DNA from 2 places in the Mesorhizobium sp. M2A.F.Ca.ET.037.01.1.1 genome. Region 1 is predicted to be linked to the other one. Evidence: riboswitches for the same ligand, from Rfam matches in the RefSeq annotation. Region 1 holds a riboswitch; the other holds the start of a gene.
What was found. Region 1 has a riboswitch for S-adenosylmethionine ahead of EOA27_RS23565 (O-succinylhomoserine sulfhydrylase). Riboswitches for the same ligand answer to the same signal wherever they lie in the genome.

Region 1 (4,307 bases):
CAACCCGTCGGCGCCAAGAAGTCCGCACAAGGACCGAGCGCGCGAACGCAATCCGGACGAAGAGTTTCAACCGCGGCGGGGATCGCTCCACGCCGCGCCGGGTAAGGCTTGCCCGCGGGCGGCCGCTAAATGAGAGAGGATTCGAACATGCTGATCTCCCAGATCCTCGACGACGCCGAGACGATCCGCGTCGTCGCCCGCAATGGCGGCGGCAAGACCAGGGTCATCAATGGCGCGCGCAGCGTCTATTCGCTGGCGATGGAGGCCGCGCGCACCGGCATCGGGCTCGAAGCGCTAATCGAGCGCAAGGGCTATGGCGAGACGGTCGATCTCGATGCCGCCTACAAGAGGGGGAGGCTGGTCTCGCCGATCAACCATCCGGACCCGGCGCATCTGCATCTCACCGGCACCGGGCTGACGCATCTCGGCTCCGCGGCGACGCGCGATTCCATGCACAAGAAGCTCAGCGAGGGCGGCGAGCAGGAGCTCACCGATTCCATGAAGATGTTCCGCATGGGGCTCGAAGGCGGCAAGCCGGCCAAAGGCCAGGTCGGCGTGCAGCCGGAATGGTTCTACAAGGGCAACGGCACGATGGCGGTGGCGCCGGGCGCGCCGCTGATGTCGCCGGCCTTCGCGCAGGACGGCGGCGAGGAGCCCGAGATCGCCGGCATCTATGTCATCGGCGATGATGGCGCGCCGTTCCGCGTCGGCTTCACGCTGTCGAACGAGTTCTCCGATCATGTCACCGAGCGGGTGAACTATCTGTTCCTCGCCCATTCCAAGCTGCGCAATGCCTCGTTCGGCCCCGAGATCCTGATCGGCGACCTGCCGGCCGACATCCGCGGCGCATCGCGCATCTGGCGCGACGGCAAGCTGCTCTGGGAAAAGCCGTTCCTGTCGGGCGAGGCGAACATGTCGCACACCATCGCCAATCTCGAGCACCACCACTTCAAATATTCGGCCTTCCGCCAGCCGGGCGACGTGCATGTGCATATGTTCGGCACCGCGACGCTCTCCTTCGCCGACGGCATCAAGACCGAGGCCGGCGACACGTTCGAGATCGAGGCGCCGGATTTCGGGCTTCCGCTGCGCAATCCGCTGGAGATCGAAAATCCGGTGAAGGTGGCGGTGAAGGCGCTGTAGGAAGGGTGATCTCCCCCTCGTGGGGGAGATGGCCGGCAGGCCAGAGGGGGGCGCTGTCCCGCCAGCGTCTCCACTCGTTCAAGCTCAGACCTCGGAAGCCCTCACCTGCCTCAAATACAAAGGCCGCGATCCTTCGCGCTCCCCTCTGCCCTGCCGGGCATCTCCCCCTCCCTCAAGGGGGGAGGTTGGCAGCTCAGCGCGCGGCCCTGAAATGCTTGGAAAGCTTCAGGCCCTGCGCCTGATAGTTCGAGCCGAGATCGGTGCCGTAGAGCGCCTGCGGACGCTTCAGCATGTGCTCGTAGACGAGGCGGCCAACGATCTGGCCGTGGTCGAGGATGAAAGGCACTTCGTGGCTGCGCACTTCGAGCACGGCGCGGCTGCCGCTGCCGCCGGCGGCGGAATGGCCGAAGCCCGGATCGAAGAAGCCGGCATAGTGGACGCGGAACTCGCCGACCAGCGGATCGAAGGGCGTCATCTCGGCGGCATAGAGCGGCGGCACGTGCACCGCTTCGCGGCTGACCAGGATGTAGAATTCGTCAGGGTCGAGCACGATCTCGCCGGCGCCGCTCTTATAGATCGGCTCCCAGAAGTCGACGACATCCTGCGCGGCGCGCTTGTCGACATCGACCAGGCCGGTGTGGTGCTTGCCGCGATAACCGACAAGCCCGTCCTTGTCGCCGTCGAGGTCGATGGAGAGCGCGATGCCGCCGCCGGAAATATTGGGCGGCTCGGTGGCGACCAGCATCTCGGCACGGTGAAGGTCGCGCAGCTGGCTTTCCGAAAGCACGGCATTGCCGATGCGGAAACGGATCTGCGACAGCCGCGAGCCGGCGCGCACGACGATCGGGAAGGTGCGCGGGCTGACTTCGAGATAGAGCGGCCCGTGATAGCCGGCGGCGATCTTGTCGAACTCATGGCCGCGATCGGTCATGACCCGCGTGAAGATGTCGAGGCGGCCGGTCGAGCTCTTCGGATTGGCCGAGGCCGAAACCTCGGCCGGCAATGCCAGGCTTTCCAGCAAAGGCACGATATAGACGCAGCCGGTTTCCAGCACCGCGCCGCCGGTGAGGTCTATCTCGTGAAGCTTCAGCCGTTCGAGCTTGTCGGCGACCAGATGATCGGGCCCCGGCAGAAAGGAGGCGCGCACGCGATAGGCCTTGTCGCCGAGCCTGAGATCGAGGCTGGCCGGCTGGATCTGGTTGGTGTCCAGCGCGCGCGGCGACTTGAGCGCGTTCGCCTCAAACAGCGCCGCGATGTCCTGATCCGGAAGAATGCCTGTCTGCCGCAAAGGCTGGCTCCGTTCACAAGGCCGGGCGAGGACCTAGGCAGGCTCTTGCCGTCCGGCTGGTACAAACCTCTTAATGAAGCCGGCAATTGACGCAAGCGCGGCGCTCATTTAAAGGGTCGTTATCCCGTGGTGATTTGGCCGGTCGGCTTGCAGCCACGTTAAACAAGTCGCTAAAGGACCGTCGAGCCGCAAGGCTATATGGACCGGTTGCGACTTCGCGGCCGGTTTTTTTATGTCTGGAAGCAGGGCTATGAGCACCAAGAAGCGCAACTGGAAACCTCAAACGGCACTCGTGCATGGCGGAACGCTGCGTTCCCAGTACGGCGAGACCGCAGAGGCGATGTATCTCACGCAGGGCTATGTCTATGAGACGGCGCAGGCGGCGGAAGCCCGCTTCAAGGGCGAGGAACCGGGCTTCATCTATTCGCGCTACGCCAACCCGACCGTCGACATGTTCGAAAAGCGCATGTGCGCTCTGGAAGGCGCCGAGGATGCCCGCGCCACCGCCTCCGGCATGGCCGCCGTTTCCGCCGCCCTGCTCTGCAGCGTGAAGGCAGGAGACCACATCGTTGCGGCGCGCGCGTTGTTCGGCTCCTGTCGCTGGGTGGTGGAGACGCTGGCGCCGCGCTACGGCATCCAGGCGACGCTGATCGACGGCACCGACATCGCCAACTGGGAAAAGGCGGTTCGCCCGAACACCAAGCTGTTCTTCCTGGAAAGCCCGACCAATCCGACGCTGGAAGTGGTCGACATCGCCGCGGTCGCCAAGCTCGCCAATTCGATCGGCGCGCGCGTTATCGTCGACAACGTCTTTGCCACGCCGCTGCAGCAGAAGCCGCTGCAGCTCGGCGCTCACATCGTCGTCTATTCGGCGACCAAGCATATTGACGGCCAGGGCCGCTGCCTCGGCGGCGTCATCCTGTCGGACAAGAAATGGATCGACGAAAACCTGCACGACTATTTCCGCCACACCGGCCCCAGCCTGTCGCCCTTCAACGCGTGGACGCTGCTCAAGGGGCTGGAGACGCTCCCGCTGCGCGTGCGCCAGCAGACCGAGAGCGCCGGCAGGATCGCCGATTTCCTGGCCGGCCGGTTGGAGATCGCGCGCGTCATCTATCCCGGCCGCGCCGATCATCCGCAGGCCGATATCGTCAAGAAGCAGATGTCGGGCGGTTCGACATTGATCTGCCTTGACGTCAAGGGCGGCAAGCAGGCGGCCTTCGCCTTCCAGAACGCGCTCGACATCGTGCTGATCTCCAACAATCTCGGCGACGCCAAGAGCCTGATCACCCATCCGGCGACGACGACGCACAAGAACCTGAGTGACGAGGCACGTGCCGAGCTCGGCATCGGCCCCGGCACGCTCAGGCTCTCGGTCGGCCTGGAGGACACCGACGATCTGCTGGAGGACATCGAGCAGGCGCTGAAGGCGGCAAAATAAGCCGGAAAACATCGTGGGAGATCAGGCGATCTCCTCAAGTTCTGTCAGCGCGCGGGTGCGGATGGTCATCTCATTGCCGCGCCATTCGACGGCGCCGCCGAACCAGGCGCGCGCCCAGATGGCCGGCAGCATGGCGTCACGCGCGATCATCGCGGTGACGCTGCGCGGCGACAGGTACCAGCCCTTGGCCAAGGCCAGCAGGCATTCCGGCAGGTAGGCGATCGCCAGCACCCACAAAGCCGTGGTGGACAGGCTGACGCCGGCGCTTGCCGCGGCAACCAGCGCCAGCAGGAGCGGCGCCGCCGCGCCGGTCAGGATCTCTGGCGTGAAGAACAGCGGGAACGTGACCCGGCGCAGCCGCGCCCAGCGCGTCTGTCGCGACCAGATCTCGGCGAAGCTGCGCTGTCCGAGCGGCTGCTCGAAAGGCGAGGCGAC
Region 2 (8,040 bases), on a different contig from region 1:
GACCGAGACGATGATGAGATCGGCATCGCCCACCGCTTCTTTTGCCTCCGTCGTGTAGGAATCGCCAAGGCCCAACTCCTCGGCGCGCTTCAGCGTCGATGCGCTGCGCGTCGCGATGGCGATATGACGCGCCAGGCCTTCACGGCGGATGACGCGGGCGAGCGACGAGCCGATCAGGCCGATGCCGACCAGCGCTATTTTCTCGAACATCGGTGATGCCATGGTGTCTAGCTTTTCAGGAAGGTCTTCAGCGCGTCAATGACGCCGCGGTTGGCTTCCTCGGTGCCGACGCTCATGCGCAGCGCGTTGGGAAAGCCGTAGCCGGTGACGCGGCGCAGGATATAGCCGCGCGCGCTCAGGTAATCGTCCGCGGCCGCCGCCGAATGTTCCTTGTCGTCGGGAAAATGGATCAGCACGAAATTGCCGACGCTGGGCGTGACGCGCAGGCCGAGCCCGGTCAGCTCCGCGCTGAGCCATGTCAGCCATTTCTCGTTATGCGTCACGCTGCGCTCAATATGGGCGCGGTCGCGGATGGAGGCGATGCCAGCCTCGATCGCGGTGGCGTTGACGTTGAAGGGGCCGCGAATACGGTTGATGGCATCGACGATATGCGCCGGCCCGTACATCCAGCCCACGCGCGCCCCGCCGAGGCCGAGCTTGGAGAAGGTGCGTGTCATCACCACGTTCTCGGCGCTGCCGGCAAGCTCGATGCCGGCTTCATAGTCGTTGCGCCGCACATATTCGGCGTAAGCCGCATCAAGCACCAGAAGCACGTTCTTCGGCAGGCCGGCATGCAGCCGCCGCACCTCGCTGAACGGCAGGTAGGTGCCGGTCGGATTGTTCGGATTGGCAAGGAACACGATACGCGTCTTGGGCGTAACCGCGGCGAGGATCGCGTCGACATCGGCGCGCTCGTCGGTTTCCTTCACCGCCACCGGCTTGGCGCCCGTCGCCTGGATGTAGATCTTGTAGACCATGAAGGCGTGTTCGGTGAACACGGCCTCGTCGCCCGGCGCGAGATAGGTCTGCGCCAGAAGCCCCAGGATCTCGTCCGAGCCGTTGGAGCAGATGATGTTCGCAGGGTTCAGCCCATGCACCTCGCCGATCGCCTCGCGCAGCCGCCGCGCGGTGCCGTCGGGATAGACGTCGAGCTTCGCCGCCACCTCGCGCGCGGCCTCGATCGCCTTCGGCGAAGGCCCCAGGGGATTTTCGTTCGACGACAGCTTGTAGACTTTCGTCACGCCGGCCGGCGCGCTGCTTTTTCCCGGCACATAGGCCTCGATGTCCATGATGCCCACGCGGGGCGTCGGACGGGGCTGATCCTGCTTCATGTCACAAATCCGTCGAGAAGGCCTCAAGGCCGCAGCGGAAATACAGGCCACGGGCTGCAATGTCGAGTGCTGGCGCTGCGGCAGCCCCTGTCGGCATAGAGGCTACCCCCGTTGACGAACAGCGGCTCCGGTCCTAGAAGGTCAGCCAGACTTCCGTGGTGATTTGGCCGGTCGGCTTGCAGCCACGTTAAACAACTCGCTAAAGGGCCGTTTGCAACCTGTAACCGGCTTTGCGACGGCAAGCCGGTTTTTTGTTGTCCGCCGCCGGCCGGACACTGCGTCGTGTCGAGACCGATGCGGGACAGGATCGAGGACGGACATGGCCGCTCAGCGCGCTGCAAGAACCAACGACGAGGCCGACCATCCGTCGAGCCCGGTGCTGCAGTTCGGCCCCGACAAGCCGCTGAAGCTCGACGCCGGCACGCTGCTCTCGCCTTTCCAGATCGCCTACCAGACCTACGGCAGCTTGAACGACGCGCGCTCCAACGCCATTCTCGTCTGCCATGCCCTGACTGGCGACCAGCACGTCGCCAACACCAATCCGGTGACCGGCAAGCCGGGCTGGTGGGAAGTGCTGATCGGTCCCGGCAGGATCATCGACACCAACCGCTTCTTCGTCATCTGCGCAAACGTCATCGGCGGCTGCCTCGGCTCGACCGGCCCGGCCTCGACCAATCCAGCGACCGGCAAGCCTTACGGCCTGGACCTGCCGATCATCACCATACGCGACATGGTGCGCGCGCAGGCGATGCTGGTCGATCATTTCGGCATCGAAAAGCTATTTTGCGTGCTCGGCGGCTCGATGGGCGGCATGCAGGTGCTGGAATGGGCGGCGAGCTATCCGGAGCGGGTCTTCTCGGCGCTGCCGATCGCCACCGGCGCCCGCCATTCCTCGCAGAACATCGCCTTCCACGAGGTCGGCCGGCAGGCGGTCATGGCCGATCCGGACTGGCATGGCGGCAAATATCTCGAGTTCGGCAAGCGCCCGGAAAAGGGGCTCGCCGTCGCGCGCATGGCCGCCCACATCACCTATCTTTCGGAAGCGGCGCTCCACCGCAAGTTCGGCCGCAACCTGCAGGACCGCGAGGCGCTCACCTTCGGCTTCGACGCCGATTTCCAGATCGAGAGCTATCTGCGCCACCAGGGCATGACCTTCGTCGACCGCTTCGATGCCAATTCCTATCTCTATCTGACCCGCGCGATGGACTATTTCGATCTTGCCGCCGATCACGGCGGGCGCCTCGCCGATGCCTTCGCCGGGACCAGGACGCGCTTCTGCCTGGTTTCCTTCACCAGCGACTGGCTGTTCCCGACCGAGGAGAGCCGCTCGATCGTGCATGCCTTGAACGCGGCGGGCGCTTCCGTCTCCTTCGTCGAGATCGAGACGGATCGCGGCCACGACGCTTTCCTGCTCGACGAGCCGGAGCTGTTCGCGGCCATCAACGGCTTCATCGGTTCGGCAGCACGCGCAAGGGGGCTCAGCCTATGAGCGTCAACCGCGCCCAGCGTGTCGACCTCGAAGTCGTCACCGATCTCATTCCGGCCAAGTCGCGCGTGCTCGACGTCGGCTCGGGCGACGGCGTCCTCCTGGAACTGCTGCAGGAGACCAAGCAGGTCGATGGCCGCGGGCTGGAACTGTCGCAGCGTGGCGTCAACGAATGCGTGGCGCGCGGCCTCTCCGTGATCCAGGGCGACGCCGACACGGATCTGAAATTCTATGCCGACAAGGGCTTCGATTTCGTCGTGCTGTCGCAGACGCTGCAGGCGACGCGCAACCCGAAGGTGGTGCTCGATGAGCTGCTTCGGATCGGTAACCGCGCCATCGTCTCCTTTCCCAATTTCGGTCACTGGCGCGTGCGCTTTTCGCTGCTGACCAAAGGCAGGATGCCGGTCACCAAGGACCTGCCCTATTCCTGGTATGACACGCCCAATATCCACTTCTGCACCATACGCGACTTCGTCAACCTGTGCGAAGAGCTTGGCGCGACCGTCGAGAAGGCGACCGCGCTCGACGCCAACGGCCAGAAGATCGGCCTGTCGATGCCGTGGTGGTTCTGGAACTTCTTCGGCCAGCAAGCGGTGTTTCTGCTCAGGCGCTGACGCCGCCGCGCGATCGGTTCCATGAACGCATGATTCTCACCGCCGGCTCTTGCCGGCGGACGGCCTCCGCGGACCGGAAGGCCGATTGTGTTGCCATCAAACCGCAACGTTGCGGAAAAGCCCCCCGTTTCGCATTTCTCGGCCGGCTCGGCGTGACACACAGGTGGCTTTTTTGTAGCGTCGACCGCAAATCACAGGTGGGAAACATAGCCATCAAACCCATCCGACACGCGCCAGATCCGACCGGTGGCAGCCCGATGTCGAACCAGGACGTTCCGCTGATCTCAGTGATCACGCCGACCCATAACCGGCGCAGTCAGGTCGTACGTGCGGTGAAAAGCGTTCTGGTGCAGACACTTACCCGCTTCGAGCACATCGTGGTCGACGACGGTTCGACCGACGGGACGGCCGCCGCGCTGGCCGAGATCCGTGACCCGAGGCTGATCTATGTCGGCGCCAAATGGCGCGGCGCCAATGCCGCCCGCAACGCGGGCATCGAGCGCGCGCGGGCGCCCGTGGTGACCTTCCTCGATTCGGACGACGTCTATCTGCCGGACCGGCTGGAGCGGACGCTGGCGCGCTTCGACCAGAATCCCTCGCTCGAGGTCCTGATCAGCTCGTTCCTGTCGCTGAAGGGCAGCCGCAGCACCAAATGCATCAACCGCGAGGCCTTTCTTGATAAAAGCGCGCTGCAGCGCGCCCTGGTCTCGCAGACTATTTTCATCGCCGGCTCGGCAATCACCGCCAGGCACGTATCGCTGCTGGCGATCGGCGGCTATGACAGCGACATCACGCGCATGCAGGATCTCGACCTTCTGCTGCGCTTTGCCCGCCGCGGCGGCGCCCAGCTGTCCGAAGACATCGACTGGAAGAAGTACAATTCGGAGAACTCGATCTCCCGCCGGCGCGACGGCTATGTCGCGGCCTATGCCAACCTGATCGACAAGCATCCCTATATCGCCGACCGCTATCCCGATGTCCCGCCCTTTATGATCGCTCGCCAGATCATCGCCGACACATTGAAGGGCCGGCTGCAGCAGGCCTTTTCCGGCTACCTAGCCAACCGCTCGTCAAACGCGCTCGGCTATTCGCTGCCGCAACTGCTGCGCGGCTATGTCATCGGCCGCCGCTGGCGGCGCGACTGTTACGAGGAGTTCCGCGCCAAATACGGCCCCCGCGCGGTCTGATGCGGCCGCAAGACCGCTATCGGTCGAGTTCCGGAAAATACGGATCGGAGAACCGCTGCCGCAGGCGCTCGCCCAGCAGGCAATCGACGGGCGCTGCATCCTGGACGCGAATGGATCTGGCGTCGGCGAGGCCGCTCACCTCCTGGATCAGCTTGCGGCGGATGGCGGTCGAGAATTCGGACGCCGCGTAGATCGGCAGCACGAAGGAACCGTCTCCTCCGGTCACGCAATCGGCATAGTATCGGTCGAGGCGGCTGACGCTCGGCGACGGCCTGATGAGTATGGGCAGGCCGTTGATAACGATACCCTCGGCAACGGCGGCATCGCGGATCGCGGCGACAGGCCGTCCGGTATTGTTGGGGCCGTCGCCCGATATGTCGATGACCCTGCGCGGCGCCGAAAAGGCGCTTTTCTCCAGGAGCCCGGTGCCGAAGCCCAGCGCGCCCGAGATCGAGGTGCCGCGAAAGCTCCGGAACGGCCGGGAGGCGATCTTGTCGGCGAAGGCGTTGGCGCTGCCCTCGCCGTCAATGACCTGCCAGGCGATGACGCCGTCGTCGCGAACCACCCCTGCCCATTCGAAATAGGCAAGCGCGATGCGCCCGTTCGTTCCCGAACGAACCGCGTTGATGAAATCGCGATGACGCAGCGCCTCGACATAACCGGCGCGCTGCAGCGCGAACTCCTCCTCATCCATCGACTGCGAAATGTCGACGGCAAGCACCAGCTCCACATCGACCGGCGTGCCGCCGCCAGGCGCGGGCAACGAAGCCGCCTCGGCGCAGGCGAAACAGGCAAGCAGGCTGAGCATCTCGAGCATGGCTGCAGGCGTTCTGTCGACGCCGGCGATTCTTCCCGGCGATCGCGGCAAAATAAAGCTATTTCTTGCGGCGCGCCGCCTGGGGCGGCGGCTCGATCGCTCCGGCGCGGACGCGCGCCGGCTTGAGCGCCGGGCCGCAGACGTCCTTGACGATGGTGAAGGCCCTCGGGAAGAACTGGTTGTTGTGCAGGCCGCGCCCGATATTGAGGATTGCTGCATCCGGGAGCCTGGCCTGCAGCATCGCCAGCACGCGCCGCAGCGTCGCGCCGTCCAACGTGTCCAGCGCCTCGTCGATGATGACCCATTTCGGCTTCCGCAGCGCCAGCCGGGCAAACGCCAGCAGGCGCTGCTCGTCGTCCGCCAGCTCACGCTCCCAGCGCGCCGAGCGGTCGAGCTGGGACGACAGGCGCTCCAGCCCGACCTCGCCGAGCACGGCCTTGATCTCGGCGTCGTCGATCTTGACGCCCTCGGCGTGGTTCAGCACATCGCGCAGCGAACCGAGCGGGAAATAGGGCGTGCGCGGTACGAAGAACGGCTTCTCCCCGTCGGGCATGCCGATGCGGCCCCCTCCCCAGGGCCACAGGCCGGCAAGGGCGCGGAAGAACAGCGTCTTGCCGGCGCGCGGATCGCCAGTGATCATGACATGCTCGCCCGGATGGACTTCGACGCTCGTCTCGGCAAGCCGGGTGCAGCCGTCGGGCGAGGCGACTTCGAGCTCGTCGAATGTCAGCTTGCCGTCCGGATTCTCGCCGACCTCGATTCGCTTTTCCTTGTCGTGCAGGATGTCCGTTTCGCCAAGCGCGATGCGGAAGTCGGCGACGCGCATCAGCGTTGCCCGCCAGTCGGCGATGGCGCCGATATTGTTGATGAACCAGCGCAGCGAGGAATTCACCTGGTTGAAAGCGCCCACCGCCATCATCAAGCCGCCGAAGCTGATGTCGCCCGCGAAATAGACGGGCGCGGCCACCAGGATCGGGGCTACCACGGTGATCCAGCCATAGGCATCGGTGACCCAGGAAAGGTTGATCTGGGCGCTGTAGATACGCCGCATAGCGCCAAGCACGGTGCCGAGGTCGAGCTCCAGCTGGCGCCTGGCATCGGCCTCGCCATGGGCCAGAGCGATCGCATCGACATTCTCGTTGACCCGGACCATCGAGGAGCGCAGCTCCGCCTCGCGGGTGTAGCGGTCGCTGTTGAAGCGTATCAGCGGCCGGCCCACCAGCCAGCTCAGCCAGGACGCGATGCCGGCATAAAGGACCGCAGCCCAGACCATGTAGCCCGGTATGGTGATCGAATGGCCGCCGATATGGAAGACGAAGCCGGAAGAGAGCTGCCAGAGCACGCCGACGAAGGACGCCAGCAGGATGAAGGACTGCAATAGGCCGACGCCAAGGTCGGTCGACAGATCCGACAGATGGGCGGCATCCTGCTGCATGCGCTGATCGGGATTGACGCCGATGGCGCCGGCATGGGCGAGCCGGAAGGCCCGGGCCGGCGCCATCCATTCATCGATGAGGTCGAGCGTCAGCGCCTCGCGCAGCTTCAGCCGGATCATCTGGTTGAGCCACGTCTGGCCGATATTGAGCACCAGCAGGCTGCCGGCGATTTCCACAAAGATCATCAGTTGGTGCAGGAAGCCCCCGAGGTCGCGCCGCGCCAGCGCATCGTAGAAAGGCTGGTTCCATCGGTTGAGCAGAACCTGCCCGATCGAGGTCGCGATGATGACGGCGACGATGCCGACACTGACCCAGGCAAGCGGCCGGCGCACCGGCGAGGTCTTCAGCGCCATGCGTATCGTGGCCAGCTGGTCGGAAAGGCTGCTGGTCTCGATCGAGAACGCAGCCTGCTCGGCGCCTGGCTTGTAGTCCATTTGGTCAGCCATAAAGGACATCCCTGATTTCGGGCGCGATCAACGGAGCCGCGCCGCGAAGCTTTCCCTCAGATAGGGTGGCGATGGGGGTAAAGGACAAGGCGCGACACCGATCACGAACGCGTCACCCGTCGGGCGGCGACGTCCGCCGCCTTGCGTCCGAGCCGCGTCGCGCCCTGTGGCGAGAAGACTGGCACGAAGACGCGGCGCGAGGCGCGCTGGGCGACCGGCACGCCCTGGTAGAGCCGCTTCTGCGCCTCGACGACGATGACGCCCGAAAAGATCGGCCAGAACCGGCGGCCGGCCCGCTCCAGCACATTGTGGAACCGCATCATGAAACGCCGCGGCGACGGCGGGAAGAACAGCGCATCGCTCCAGGTCGCCGGGGTGAAGTTCGCCTCGCGCAGCAACTCGGTCAGCTGGCCGCGCGAGAACGGCCGGCCGTTGCCGAAGGGCGTGTGCTCGAAGCGCGCCCAGACGCCGCGCCGGTTGGGCACGACGATGACGACTCTGCCCGCCGGCGACAGCACGCGCCAGATTTCGTTCAGCGTCTCGCGCGGGTTTTCGGCGTGCTCGAGCGAATGCACCAGGAGCACGCGATCGATGCAGGAATCGACCAGCGGCAGTTCCTCGTCGAAGACCAGCGCCGTCGCCGTCGGTCCTGACGCCGGCCATACCACAGCGCCCTGCGTTGCCGGCATGAAAGCGAAGACACGCTCGGCATCGGTGCCGAAG

Region 2: another riboswitch for S-adenosylmethionine. It lies ahead of EOA27_RS10805 (homoserine O-acetyltransferase); the one in region 1 lies ahead of EOA27_RS23565 (O-succinylhomoserine sulfhydrylase).

The regions. Positions count from the first base shown of each region.
Region 1 covers NZ_RZSA01000540.1:40-4,346, reverse strand. The annotation lists gene araD1 (AraD1 family protein) at 148-1,143, shown strand; gene EOA27_RS23570 (2'-deoxycytidine 5'-triphosphate deaminase) at 1,337-2,431, opposite strand; SAM riboswitch at 2,548-2,625, shown strand; gene EOA27_RS23565 (O-succinylhomoserine sulfhydrylase) at 2,682-3,872, shown strand; partial or broken gene EOA27_RS23560 (glycosyltransferase) at 3,894-4,307, opposite strand, start outside.
Region 2 covers NZ_RZSA01000161.1:216-8,255, forward strand. The annotation lists partial or broken gene EOA27_RS10795 (prephenate dehydrogenase/arogenate dehydrogenase family protein) at 1-222, opposite strand, end outside; gene hisC (histidinol-phosphate transaminase) at 228-1,331, opposite strand; SAM riboswitch at 1,477-1,554, shown strand; gene EOA27_RS10805 (homoserine O-acetyltransferase) at 1,651-2,820, shown strand; gene metW (methionine biosynthesis protein MetW) at 2,817-3,431, shown strand; gene EOA27_RS10815 (glycosyltransferase family A protein) at 3,689-4,618, shown strand; gene EOA27_RS10820 (DUF1194 domain-containing protein) at 4,635-5,435, opposite strand; gene EOA27_RS10825 (ABC transporter ATP-binding protein/permease) at 5,494-7,317, opposite strand; gene EOA27_RS10830 (methyltransferase domain-containing protein) at 7,419-8,040, opposite strand, start outside.